2 regions of the Streptomyces sp. RLA012 genome follow, and region 2 is predicted to be linked to the other one. Evidence: riboswitches for the same ligand, from Rfam matches in the RefSeq annotation. Region 2 holds a riboswitch; the other holds the start of a gene.
What was found. Region 2 has a riboswitch for glycine ahead of gcvP (aminomethyl-transferring glycine dehydrogenase). Riboswitches for the same ligand answer to the same signal wherever they lie in the genome.
Positions count from the first base shown of each region.

Region 1: it holds a riboswitch for glycine, as region 2 does, so the genes downstream of both, gcvT (glycine cleavage system aminomethyltransferase GcvT) here and gcvP (aminomethyl-transferring glycine dehydrogenase) in region 2, are expected to answer to the same signal.

Region 1 covers NZ_JBWDPA010000002.1:3,578,329-3,585,162, forward strand. The annotation lists gene RV986_RS16160 (enhanced serine sensitivity protein SseB C-terminal domain-containing protein) at 1-360, opposite strand, end outside; gene RV986_RS16165 (enhanced serine sensitivity protein SseB) at 553-1,353, opposite strand; gene RV986_RS16170 (AAA family ATPase) at 1,458-2,138, opposite strand; glycine riboswitch at 2,309-2,409, shown strand; glycine riboswitch at 2,410-2,521, shown strand; gene gcvT (glycine cleavage system aminomethyltransferase GcvT) at 2,556-3,674, shown strand; gene RV986_RS16180 (hypothetical protein) at 3,656-3,826, opposite strand; gene gcvH (glycine cleavage system protein GcvH) at 3,860-4,237, shown strand; gene glyA (serine hydroxymethyltransferase) at 4,251-5,510, shown strand; gene RV986_RS16195 (L-serine ammonia-lyase) at 5,613-6,834, shown strand, end outside.
Region 2 covers NZ_JBWDPA010000002.1:9,445,844-9,452,677, reverse strand. The annotation lists gene gcvP (aminomethyl-transferring glycine dehydrogenase) at 1-2,754, opposite strand, end outside; glycine riboswitch at 2,935-3,031, opposite strand; gene RV986_RS42970 (PRC-barrel domain-containing protein) at 3,146-3,517, shown strand; partial or broken gene RV986_RS42965 (DNA polymerase IV) at 3,439-4,976, opposite strand; gene RV986_RS42960 (MerR family transcriptional regulator) at 5,021-5,665, opposite strand; gene RV986_RS42955 (bifunctional nuclease family protein) at 6,009-6,482, opposite strand; gene ftsR (transcriptional regulator FtsR) at 6,570-6,834, opposite strand, start outside.

The sequences.
Region 1 (6,834 bases), 5.9 Mb from region 2:
CGGGATGCCGACCCCGCCGCCGGGGGCATGCGGATTCAGCCAGAGTCCGAAGTGGTCGGGGTAGAGGGTGCGGGCCACATCCAGACCGTCGACGACCTCGTACGACCGGTTCCAGCCGCTGGCCGAGAGTTCCTGGGCGGAGGTGACGCACGGCGCGTAGCCGAAGCCGTCCACCTCCATGTTCCCGTACTGCGCGTCCGGCGAGCCGGCCTGGCCGTGCCAGAGCAGCATCCAGACCTGGCCGGACGACGGGGTCGCGAGCGCGCGAAGGAGCGCCTCGTAGGCGTCGTAACGCCCGGGCGTCACCTGGCGCAGCATGTGCTCGACCTGCCCGGCCGCGGCCGTGCCCGACGCGCTCACCCTCAACCGCCCCTTCGCGAAGAAATCATGACGAAATCACGACGAAATCACGCAATACGCCGACGGCGCTCGTGACGAACGTGAGTCGACACTTCGACAACACCTCGACCGAACCCCGACCGAGCCATGAAACCAGCTTAAGCGGCGAACCTGACAGCGACTTGACGCACGGCGCGGGAGGTCTGTGCCGCGTCAGTACCCCTGCTGGTAGAACGGGCGCACATTCGCCCGCATCCAGTCCCCCACCGGATCCTGTGCGACATCGAGGAACACCATGTTCACGGGCCGCTCCACCGGCACCCGGCCGAGCGCCCGGCCGAGCGCGTCCAGCGGGAGCGTACGGGCGTCGCCCTCCCATCCGGACAGTTCGACCCCGATGAACATCAGCGCCTCGCCGCCCTCGACGCTGGCCAGGCAGCGGCGCGCGGTCAGCACCACACCGGCCGCCGCGAACTCGGCCGAGGCCGCGGCCAGGAAGTCCACCGGGTCGTCCTGCCAGTCGGGCTCGAAGAGCCGCACCCGGCCGCCGCTCGCGATCCCGTCCAGCGGGGTGCGCCCGGCCCGGCACAGCTCGGCGACCGCGGGTGGCGGCAGCGGCACACCGACCACGCCGTCCGGGTTGATCGCGATGCCGAGCTGCGGGGGCAGGCCGCGGGCGAACTCGACGGCGGGCGCGATCGTGTACGACAGGTGGCCGCCGACGACCTGGCGGAACTGCTCCTCGGAGCTGAAGACCGGCACATACGCCTGGCCCTCGATCTCCAGCGTGGGCAGGTCGAGGGAGTCCGCGTGCGGTCCGCCGCCGTTGGGCAGCGGCACCCAGACGAAGCTGCGGCTGAGAACCTCGACGATGCGGCCGCCGGCCGAGGGCACTCCGAGGGACGCGGAGAGCACCTCTTCCAGTTCGTTGCCCGGCCAGCCGCCGTGCGGGTGGGCGTGCGGGTGCGCCGGTGCCGGGGAGTCCGGGAAAGCCTGGAATTCGGGGAAGTCCATCTGTCTACCTGTCTACCGCCTGCTGTGAACCACTGTTCTGGTGTTCTGGCTGGAAAGATTAGTGGGCTCGTAGGACTTCCAGGACTCCTTGACTCCTCGACTCCTCAGTCGCCGAAGTCGATCCGGCGCAGTACGTCCGCCGCGTCCCGGTCCAGGAGCACCGCCGAGCCGCAGCCCTCCGGCAGATCGCCCCGCTCGACGGAGCGCAGCAGCCGGGCGACCGCGCCCCGGTGGCGCGCGAACGCGTACCGCGAGACGCCCCGGCCGCGCTCGCGCTGGCCCTCCAGCGCCGTGCCCGGCGTGACGTCGAGCAGCAGCAGCTGCAGGGTGCCGCCCCGGCGGCGGGCCTCGCGGGCCAGCCAGCGGCGCACCCAGGCCTGCGTACCGCAGTCGTGCACGACGACGCCGGCGCCGGAGCGCAGCGCTCCGCGCAGGCCCACGTAGTGCGCGAGGCGGACGAAGGGGCGGTAGACCGCGTACGGCAGCCGGCGGGAGAGCCGGCCGTCCCAGCGGTCGCGGGTGTCCTGGGAGTCGATGCGGGCGCCCGTGACGGCCCGGCGCATCAGGGTCGACTTTCCGCTGCCGGGCAGCCCGGTGACCACGACGACGTCCGCGGCCCCGAAGTACAGACCGTGCGGGCTGCGTCCCGCGCGCTGCCTGAGGTCGCGGACGAAGGCCGCCGGGAGCGGTCCGCACGCTTCCCGGGCCCGGGCCGGGGCGCCGGGCTGTTCGGGCAGCGCGACGCCCGAGGTCGTCGCGTACGCCGTGGTCCTGTTCACCGTGATCGTCCTCCCCTTGGGGTGTGGAGTCTCATCCCCGTCGAGTGTAAAGAGAAGGTAATGCGCGGTGTCTCTCATTTCCGTACGCGGACTGCCACAGGCCGGTTACAGATGCGGACTGCCGTGATCGGACGGCGCGTGCGATGATGTGCCCGCCAAACTGCATACCGGCCGCTTGAATCCGCGCGGGAGAGTTCCGGGGACCCACGGGTACCCGGACGCCGAAGGAGCAAGTCCCTCCCTTGAATCTCTCAGGCCCCGTTACCGCGCGGGCGAGGCACATCTGAAAAGCGGGCCGCCGTCCGGCGGCTCCACCCAAGGTGCAAGTCAGGACCACCGTTCGCGGGGTCGTGATGAACCTCTCAGGTTCCGATGACAGATGGGGAGGAACGACCTCGCCGTCATGCCTTGGGAGCCCCACCGATGAGCAGTAACGCACCCCGTCTCACCGCGCTCGATGCCCTGCATCGCTCGCTCGGCGCGACGATGACCGACTTCGCGGGCTGGGACATGCCCCTGCGGTACGGCTCCGAGCGTGACGAGCACCTCGCCGTCCGCACGAAGGCCGGTCTCTTCGACCTCTCGCACATGGGCGAGATCACCGTCACCGGCCCGCGGGCGGCCGCGCTCCTGAACCACGCGCTCGTCGGCGACATCGCCTCCGTCGGCGTCGGCCGTGCCCGCTACACCATGATCTGCCGGAAGGACGGCGGCATCCTCGACGACCTGATCGTCTACCGGCTGGCCGAAACCGAGTACATGGTCGTCGCCAACGCCTCCAACGCCCAGGTGGTGCTGGACGCGCTGACCGAGCGCGCCGCCGGTTTCGACGCCCTCGTGCGCGACGACCGCGACGCGTACGCGCTGATCGCCGTCCAGGGCCCCGAGTCCCCCGGCATCCTCAAGTCCCTGACCGACGCCGACCTGGACGGGCTGAAGTACTACGCGGGTCTGCCGGGCACCGTCGCGGGCGTCCCGGCGCTGATCGCCCGCACGGGCTACACCGGCGAGGACGGCTTCGAACTGTTCGTGGCCCCGTCCGACGCCGAGAAGCTGTGGCAGGCGCTGACCGAGGCGGGCGCGCCCGTCGGTCTCGTCCCCTGCGGTCTGTCCTGCCGCGACACGCTGCGCCTGGAGGCGGGCATGCCGCTGTACGGGCACGAGCTGAGCACCACGCTCACCCCCTTCGACGCGGGGCTCGGGCGGGTCGTGAAGTTCGCCAAGGAAGGGGACTTCGTGGGGCGTGCCGCTCTCCAGGAGGCCGCCTCCCGAGCCCAGGAGAACCCGCCGCGGGTGCTGGTCGGCCTGATCGCCGAGGGCCGTCGGGTACCGCGTGCCGGGTACGCCGTCGTCGCCGGCGGCGAGGTGATCGGCGAGGTCACCTCCGGCGCGCCCTCCCCCACGCTGGGCAGGCCGATCGCGATGGCGTACGTCGACGCCGCGCACGCCGCACCGGGCACGAGCGGGGTCGGCGTGGACATCCGGGGCAGCCACGAGCCGTACGAGGTCGTGGCGCTGCCGTTCTACAAGCGCGAGAAGTAGCTCCGGGCCCGAAAGAGCTCGGCGGTCCAGCGCGCCCACGTGACGCCACGCCCCGGGTGACGTCTCGTATCCCAGGACCACCCGTCCATCTCCTCCACCTCCTTCATCTCCTCCACCTCCTTCATCCCGTTCATCTCCTTCATCCCGTTCATCAGCACTCCCCCGCGTACAGGAGAATTCAGGCCATGAGCAACCCCCAGCAGCTGCGCTACAGCAAGGAGCACGAGTGGCTGTCGGTCGCCGAGGACGGCGTCTCGACGGTCGGCATCACCGAGTTCGCGGCCAACGCGCTCGGCGATGTCGTCTACGCCCAGCTTCCGGAGGTCGGTGCCACGGTGACCGCGGGCGATTCCTGCGGCGAACTGGAGTCGACCAAGTCCGTCAGCGACCTGTACGCACCGGTCACCGGTGAGGTCGTGGAGACCAACCAGGACGTCGTGGACGACCCGTCGCTGGTGAACTCCGCCCCCTTCGAGGGCGGCTGGCTGTTCAAGGTACGCGTCACGGACGAGCCGGCCGACCTGCTCTCCGCGGACGAGTACACCGAGTTCTCCGGCTCCTAAGGACTTCCGACCGATGTCGCTTCTGAACACACCCCTGCACGAGCTGGACCCGGACGTCGCCGCCGCCGTCGACGCCGAGCTGCACCGCCAGCAGTCCACCCTGGAGATGATCGCCTCGGAGAACTTCGCTCCGGTCGCGGTCATGGAGGCCCAGGGCTCGGTCCTGACCAACAAGTACGCCGAGGGCTACCCCGGCCGCCGCTACTACGGCGGCTGCGAGCACGTCGACGTGGTCGAGCAGATCGCCATCGACCGCGTCAAGGCGCTCTTCGGCGCCGAGCACGCGAACGTGCAGCCCCACTCGGGCGCCCAGGCCAACGCGGCGGCGATGTTCGCGCTGCTGCAGCCCGGCGACACGATCATGGGTCTGAACCTCGCGCACGGCGGGCACCTGACCCACGGCATGAAGATCAACTTCTCGGGCAAGCTCTACAACGTGGTCGCGTACCACGTGAGCGACGAGACCGGTCAGGTCGACATGAACGAGGTCGAGCGCCTCGCCAAGGAGTCCCGGCCGAAGCTGATCGTGGCGGGCTGGTCGGCGTACCCGCGTCAGCTGGACTTCGCCGCGTTCCGCCGGATCGCGGACGAGGTCGGCGCCTACCTGATGGTCGACATGGCGCACTTCGCGGGCCTCGTGGCCGCGGGTCTGCACCCGAACCCGGTCCCGCACGCCCACGTGGTCACCACCACGACCCACAAGACGCTGGGCGGCCCGCGCGGTGGCGTGATCCTTTCCACCGCCGAACTGGCCAAGAAGATCAACTCCGCGGTCTTCCCGGGCCAGCAGGGCGGTCCCCTGGAGCACGTGATCGCCGCCAAGGCCGTCTCCTTCAAGGTCGCCGCCTCGGACGACTTCAAGGAGCGCCAGCAGCGCACGCTGGACGGCGCGCGGATCCTGGCCGAGCGCCTGGTCCAGGACGACGTCAAGGCCGTAGGGGTGGACGTCCTCTCCGGCGGCACGGACGTGCACCTCGTCCTGGTCGATCTGCGCGACTCCGAGCTGGACGGGCAGCAGGCCGAGGACCGCCTGCACGAGGTCGGCATCACCGTCAACCGCAACGCCATCCCGAACGACCCGCGCCCGCCGATGGTCACCTCAGGTCTGCGCATCGGCACGCCCGCCCTCGCCACCCGCGGCTTCCGGGCCGAGGACTTCCGCGAGGTCGCGGACATCATCGCCGAGACGCTGAAGCCGTCGTACGACGTGGCGGGCCTGCGGGCCCGGGTGACCGACCTGGCGGAGAAGCACCCGCTCTACCCCGGGCTGTAGTCGGCCCCCGGGGCACTGCGCACACTGGAAGGTGCGCGGTGCCCCACCCCTCGCTCCCCCTTGTGCGGAGCCCCTCGCACCACCCCGTTATGAGGAGTCCCCGTGGCCATCTCGGTCTTCGACCTGTTCTCGATCGGCATAGGCCCGTCCAGTTCTCACACGGTGGGGCCGATGCGCGCGGCCCGTATGTTCGCCAGCCGTCTGCACAACGAGGACCTGCTGCCCTCGGTGGCCTCGGTCCGGGCCGAGCTGTACGGCTCCCTGGGCGCGACCGGCCACGGCCACGGCACCCCCAAGGCGGTGCTGCTGGGTCTGGAGGGCGCGTCGCCGCGGACGGTGGACGTGGGGGGCGCCGACGACCGCGTGGAGCAGATCAAGTCGTCGGGCCGTCTCTCGCTGCTCGGCTCGCACGAGATCCCGTTCTCCTTCGCCGACGACCTGGTCCTGCACCGCCGCAAGGCCCTGCCGTACCACGCGAACGGCATGACGGTCTTCGCCTACGACGCCTCCGGCGCACTGGTACTGGAGAAGACGTACTACTCGGTCGGCGGCGGCTTCGTGGTCGACGACGACGCGGTCGGCGAGGACCGCATCAAACTCGACGACACGGTCCTCAAATACCCCTTCCGCACGGGCGACGAGCTGCTGCGCCTGGCGAAGGAGACCGGCCTGTCGATCTCCGCCCTGATGCTGGAGAACGAGCGGGCCTGGCGCACCGAGGAGGAGATCCGCGAGGGCCTCCTCTCCATCTGGCACGTGATGCAGTCCTGCGTCTCCCGGGGCATGTCCCGCGAGGGCATCCTGCCGGGCGGCCTCAAGGTCCGCCGCCGGGCCGCCGTCTCGGCCCGCCAGCTCCGGGCGGAGGGCGACCCGTTGGCCCACGCGATGGAGTGGATCACGCTCTACGCGATGGCGGTGAACGAGGAGAACGCGGCGGGCGGCCGGGTGGTCACGGCCCCCACGAACGGCGCCGCCGGCATCATCCCCGCGGTCCTCCACTTCTACATCAACTTCGTCCCGGGCGCGGACGAGGACGGCGTGGTCCGTTTCCTCCTCGCCGCCGGTGCGATCGGCATGCTCTTCAAGGAGAACGCCTCCATCTCCGGTGCCGAGGTCGGCTGCCAGGGCGAGGTCGGTTCGGCCTGCTCGATGGCCGCCGGCGCCCTCGCCGAGGTCCTCGGCGGCTCCCCCGAGCAGGTCGAGAACGCCGCCGAGATCGGCATGGAACACAACCTCGGCCTCACCTGCGACCCGGTCGGCGGCCTCGTCCAGATCCCCTGCATCGAACGCAACGGCATGGCCGCGGTGAAGGCGGTCACCGCGG
Region 2 (6,834 bases):
ACGGGTGTACGCGTGCTCCCACTCCCCGCCGAGCGCGGCGGCGGTGTGCGGGGAGTTGCGCAGCGGGTTGTCGTCGGCCGCCCAGACACCCGAGCCGACCTTGTCGATCTCCGCACGGATGGCGATCATCGCCTCACAGAACCGGTCGAGTTCGATCAGGTCCTCGGACTCGGTCGGCTCGATCATCAGCGTGCCGGCCACCGGGAAGGACATCGTCGGCGCGTGGAAGCCGTAGTCGATCAGCCGCTTGGCGATGTCGTCGACGCTGACGCCGGTCGCCTTGGTCAGCGGGCGCAGATCGATGATGCACTCGTGCGCGACCAGTCCGCCCGGGCCGGTGTAGAGCACCGGGAAGTGCGGCTCCAGGCGCTTGGCGATGTAGTTGGCGGACAGCACCGCCACCTGCGTGGCCCGCTTGAGGCCCTCGCCGCCCATGAGACGGACGTACGCCCAAGAGATCGGCAGAATGCCCGCAGAGCCCCAGGGAGCGGCCGAGATCGGTCCCACACCGGTCTCGGGACCGGCCGCGGGCTGCAGCGGGTGGTTCGGCAGGTAGGGCGCCAGGTGCTCGCGCACACCGACCGGGCCGACACCGGGACCGCCACCGCCGTGCGGGATGCAGAACGTCTTGTGCAGGTTCAGGTGCGAGACGTCACCACCGAAGTGGCCCGGCTTGGCGAGCCCCACCAGCGCGTTGAGGTTGGCGCCGTCGACGTACACCTGCCCGCCCGCCTCGTGCACCTGCGCACAGATGTCGGCGACGTGCTCCTCGAACACACCGTGCGTCGAGGGGTACGTGATCATCAGCACCGCCAGCTCGTCGCGGTACTGCTCGATCTTGGCCCGCAGGTCCTCGACGTCGATCTCGCCGTCCTCGGCGGTCTTCACGACGACGACCTTCATCCCGGCCATCACGGCGCTCGCGGCGTTCGTGCCGTGCGCGGAGGACGGGATCAGACACACCGTGCGCTGCTCGTCGCCGTTGGCGCGGTGGTAGCCGCGTACGGCGAGCAGCCCGGCCAGCTCGCCCTGGGAGCCCGCGTTCGGCTGGAGTGACACCTTGTCGTACCCGGTGACCTCGGCGAGCCGCTCCTCCAGCTCCTGGATGAGGGTGAGATAGCCCTGCGCCTGCTCGGCGGGCACGAAGGGGTGCAGCTGGCCGAACTCGGGCCAGGTGACCGGCTCCATCTCGGTGGTCGCGTTGAGCTTCATGGTGCAGGAGCCCAGCGGGATCATGCCGCGGTCGAGCGCGTAGTCACGGTCGGACAGCCTGCGCAGGTAGCGCAGCATCGCGGTCTCGGAGCGGTACTGGTGGAAGACCGGGTGCGTGAGGTAGTCGTCGGTGCGCAGCAGCGCCGCGGGCAGCGTTTCCTCGGCGACGGCGTCCAGGGCCTCGATGTCACCGTCGACGCCGAAGGCGGTCCAGACGGCGCCCACCTGCTTGCGGGCGGTGGTCTCGTCGCAGGCGATCGACACATGGTCGGCGTCGACGAGGTGGAGGTTGACACCCTGGTTGCGCGCGCCGGCCACCATCTCGGCGGCCCGGCCCGGCACCCGCACGGTCAGCGTGTCGAAGTAGGCACCGTGCACGACCTCGACCCCGCCCGCCTTCAGGCCCTCGGCGAGGATCGTGGCGTACCGGTGCGTACGCCGCGCGATGGTCCGCAGGCCCTCGGGCCCGTGATAGACGGCGTACATGCCGGCCATCACCGCGAGCAGCACCTGAGCCGTACAGATGTTGCTGGTCGCCTTCTCGCGCCGGATGTGCTGCTCGCGTGTCTGCAGGGCGAGCCGGTACGCCTTGTGTCCGTCGGCGTCCACGGAGACGCCCACCAGCCGGCCGGGCAGGCTGCGCGCGAAGTTCTCACGCACCGCCATGTATCCGGCGTGCGGACCGCCGAAGCCCATCGGCACTCCGAAGCGCTGGGTCGTACCGACGGCGATGTCGGCGCCGAGCTCACCCGGCGAGATGAGCAACGTGAGGGCAAGCAGATCGGCGGCGACGGTGACGACCGCGCCGAGCTCGTGCGCCTGCTCGACGACGGGCTTCAGGTCGCGTACGGCACCGGAGGCGCCCGGGTACTGGATCAGCACGCCGTTGATCTCGCGCCCGGCGATCTCGGCCGGGATGCCCTCGCCCAGGTCGGCGACGACGACCTCGACACCGGTCGGCTCGGCGCGGGTCTCGATGACGGCGATGGTCTGCGGCAGGGCGTCCGCGTCGACCAGGAAGAGGCCCTTCTTGTTCTTACCCATGCGCCGGGACAGCGCCATCGCCTCGGCGGCCGCGGTGCCCTCGTCCAGCAGGGAGGCGCCGGAGGTCGGCAGTCCGGTCAGCTCGGCGACCACGGTCTGGAAGTTGAGCAGCGCTTCGAGCCGCCCCTGGGAGATCTCCGGCTGGTACGGCGTGTACGCGGTGTACCAGGCGGGGTTCTCCATGACGTTGCGCAGGATCACCGGCGGCGTGAACGTGCCGTAGTAGCCGAGGCCGATCATCGAGTCGAGCACCTGGTTGCGGTCCGCGAGGGAGCGCAGCTCGGCCAGTACCTCGGCCTCGGTGCGCGCGCCCGGCAGCTCCAGCGCCTCGGCGTTCTTGATGACGTCCGGCACCGCGGCGGCCGTCAGCTCGTCGAGCGAGCCGTACCCGACCTGCGCGAGCATCTTGGCCCGTGCCTCGGAGTCGGGCCCGATGTGGCGCTGTTCGAAGGGGATTCCCTGTTCGAGCACGGAGAGCGGAGTGCGGTGGGCGGTCATTGCGGAGGCCTCCTGGTCTGACGCGACCTTCGAGGGGCACCCCGGCGCGGGTACCCCGACGGCCTCCCCCTCTGTCATCTCAACCTGAGAGCTTCACCGGCCCGCCCGCTCGCTGCGACCCGGCTTTCACCGTCGGTGAGAGCGAGGGCCATCGACCCTCGCCCTGCTTTCCAGAGTGACCTCGTCCGTGCGGTACGTGAGCCTGAGAGATTCCGGGGAGGATTTGCTCCTTCGGCGCCTCCGATGGTGTCTTGGAGGACTCTCCCGCGCGGGGTCAGCAGCCGCCTGCCAGCCTACCAGCGAGGGCAACGCACGAGCTTTCGAGTGGCCACCTTCCTGAATGTGCTCTTTTGTAGTGCTTACGGATGAGTTGCCAGCGAATGGAGGGACCGTGCAGACCGACATCGATCCGCGCAACCTGATCGGCCGCAAGGCGCTCGACCGAAATGGCGCCAAGATCGGCACGATCGACGAGGTCTATCTCGACGACGCGACCGGCGTCCCGGAGTGGGCGGCCATACGCACCGGCCTGTTCAGCAGGGACGCCTTCGTGCCTCTGGAGCCCAGCGAAATCGTCGAAGGCACGCTGCACGTCCCCTTCGACCGAGCGCTGATCAAGGACGCCCCCGATTTCGGCGTGGGCCGCCATCTCTCCCCCGACCAGGAACTCCAGCTCTACCACCACTACGGCCTGGACGTAGCGCCCCCGCCGCCGCCCGCGGACCGGGACTTCGGCCGTCTGGCGGGCACGGACGAGGGTTGACCCGCCCCGAAAGGGGCGCGGGGAACCGCACGACCAGCCACAAACAACCCGCGGCGCCGAACCGACTTCACCCCTCACGGCGATCGCTGACCACCCCCACCACCAACGGCAACGGCTCCGCCAACTCCAACGCAACGTCATCCGTACGAAACGTCCGCACACGCCCGGGCTCGGAGTAGGGCGTCTCGAACCGCACGGTCACCCGCCCCAGCCCACTCCCCTGCACCCACCCGTGCCCGTACTCGACATGCCGCACGTCATGCCCGGCGGGCCACCGCCGCTCGGCGGGCGGCACCTGCTCGGCGCCCGGTTCCTCCTCGTCCGGATGATCCGGCACCGTCGACTCCTCCACGGCGGCCTCCGCCTCCGCGTGGGCCTCCGCCTGAGCTCTGGCCTGGGCGAACAGATCCTCCTGCGTGTAGTCGGCGAGCCCCGACACGCCGACCCCCAGCAGCCGTACGCCCCCGGTCGTGTCCACCGCCTCCAGAAGCCGGGCGGCGGCCTCCCCCACGACCGCCGGGTCGTCCGTGGGCCCCCGCAGCGTCTCGGACCGGGTCAGCGTCGAGAAGTCGTATCTGCGCACCTTCAGCACGATGGTCCGCCCGGACAACCCGGCATCCCGCAACCGCCGCACACACCGGCCGGCGAGCCGCTGCACCTCCAGGCCGACCCGCACCCGGTCGTGGATGTCCACGTCGTACGTGTCCTCCACCGACACGGACTTCGTCTCCCGCTCGGCGACCACGGGCCGCTCGTCCTGCGCCAGCGCCATCGCGTACAGCGCGTGCCCGTGAGCCTTCCCCAGCAGCCGTACGAGCTCGTCCTCGCCCGCCTCGGCGATCTCGTCGACCGTGGTGATCCCGGCCCGGCGCAGATGGTCCCCGGTCGCGGGCCCCACACCCGGAAGCGTCCGCACCGACATCGGCCCCAGCAGCGCGCGCTCCGTCCCCGGGTCGATCACCACAAGACCGTCGGGCTTGGCCTGCTCCGAGGCGATCTTGGCGAGCATCTTGGAGGCGGCGAGCCCCACCGATCCCGTCAGCCCCGTGACGGCCCGGATGTCCGCGCGCAGCTTCGCCCCCGCCAACCGCGCGGAAGCATCGTCCCAGGCCGCTTCGCCGGCCTCCAGATCGACGAACGCCTCGTCCAGGCTCAGGGGCTCCACCAGCGGCGACAGCGCCCGCAGCAGCCCCATCACCTGCTCGCTGATCTCCCGGTAGAGACCGAAGCGCGGCACGAGATACGCGGCGTTCGGCGCCAGCCGGCGCGCCTGGGCCATGGGCATCGCCGAGTGCACCCCGAAGACACGCGCCTCGTACGAGGCGGTGGCGACGACTCCGCGCGGTCCGAGCCCGCCCACGACGACGGCTTTCCCGCGCAGGCTCGGCTTGGCCGCCTGCTCCGCCGAGGCGAAGAAGGCATCCATGTCGAGATGCAGGATCGTTGGCGCGGTTCTCACATCTCCGATGCTGCCCTACGCCACTGACAATGCCTCTGCGGGCCTCAGACGGCCCGGTTGCGCCGGCGCGCCAACTCGTCCGCCGGATTGTGCCCGAGGAGCGTCTCTCCCGTGTCCACGCGCTCCCCGTGCAGCTGCGAGAGTGCGTTCTCGACGTCCCGCCACACCACGCCCACGGCGATCCCGAAGACGCCCTGCCCGCCCTGCAACAGGGCGTGCACCTCGTCGGGCGAGGAGCACTCGTACACGGTCGCGCCGTCGCTCATCAGCGTCATGCGCTCCAGATCCCGGAAGCCGCGCTCCCTGAGGTGCTGAACCGTGGTGCGGATGTTCTGCAGGGACACTCCCGTGTCGAGGAACCGCTTCACGATCTTCAGAACGACGACGTCCCGGAAGCTGTAGAGCCGCTGCGTCCCCGACCCGTAGGCGGGCCGCACGCTGGGCTCGACCAGACCGGTTCTGGCCCAGTAGTCGAGCTGCCGGTACGTGATACCCGCGGCGGCGCACGCCGTGGGTCCGCGGTAGCCGACCTCCTCGACGACCGCCCCTCCCTCTTCGGGCTCACCAGTCACCGCTGTCGGCCGCTGCGGAACGTGACCGGCCGCGCTGCCGTGAAGCGGGTACGGGCCACCCTCCCCCAGACTGCGTCCGGGGGCACCCCCAGCCGTACCGTCGCCGCTGCTTCTCACGCCGACCTCCGTCCTTGACCTGCCTCCTCGACGGTAGGCAGTCACCAGGGGCGCGTCAACGATCGCCACACTCGGCACGCCGAGTGATAATCACCCTAGGAGTGGTTTCCCGTGTCCCACCGCGGGGAAAGGCTAGCCGAATGCTCTCGGAGCGAGCCGCAGCGCGCCACACCGGCCCGGGGCAATTGCCGCTCGAAACCCCTCCGCTCCGAGGGTCTCTCACGGGGCGGTGCCACGCCTTCGACGACCCCGGATCCTCAATGGTCCTCGGTCCTCGAAGAACCCCGGAGTCCGATCGCCCACCCGGTGGACGACCGGTCCCGTCACGGGCCGACCGGCCCCTTCACTGGCTGTTGGTCCCGAAGTCCTCGGGCGAGATCTGGTCGAGGAACTCGCGGAACTTCTCCACCTCGTCCTCCTGCTCGTCCGGGATCGCGATGCCCGCGTCGTCGAGTACCCCGTCGCTGCCGTAGATCGGCGTTCCGGTGCGCAGCGCCAGCGCTATGGCATCGGACGGGCGGGCACTGACCTCGACCCCGCTGGCGAACACCAGCTCCGCGTAGAAGACGCCCTCGCGCAGATCGGTGATGCGCACTTCGGTGAGCTCCTGGCCGACGGCTTCCAGCACGTCCTTGAAAAGGTCGTGGGTCAGCGGTCGCGCGGGGGCCATGCCCTGCTGGGCGAAGGCGATCGCCGTCGCCTCCCCCGGTCCGATCCAGATGGGGAGGTAACGGTCGCCTCCCACTTCACGCAGGAGCACGATCGGTTGGTTGGAGGGCATCTCGACCCGGACACCTACGACATCGAGCTCGTTCACACAGCAACCCTAGGCCGTGCCCGGGACGTTTGGGTAGTCGGGCACAGAACGGGTGGCCGATCCGGGCTCCCGACCGAGCGCTCGCGGTCAGGGCAGCCGCACGCCGAGCGCGGTCTGCACCAGGGCCGCGTGCAGCTTTACCGTGAGCCCCGCCAGTTCCTTCGTACGGGCTTCCGCATGCGCCCTGGTCTGCGGATTGCGGTGCCGCCGCAGCGGGGCCACCACCTGGTCCACGAGCCCCGCGTCCCGCTCGGCCGCGGCCTTCATCGCACACAGATGGCGCGGCTCGATCCCGAACCGCCCCAGCTCGACGACGAGCGCGGCGACCGTCACCGCCTCGGCGTCATACGCC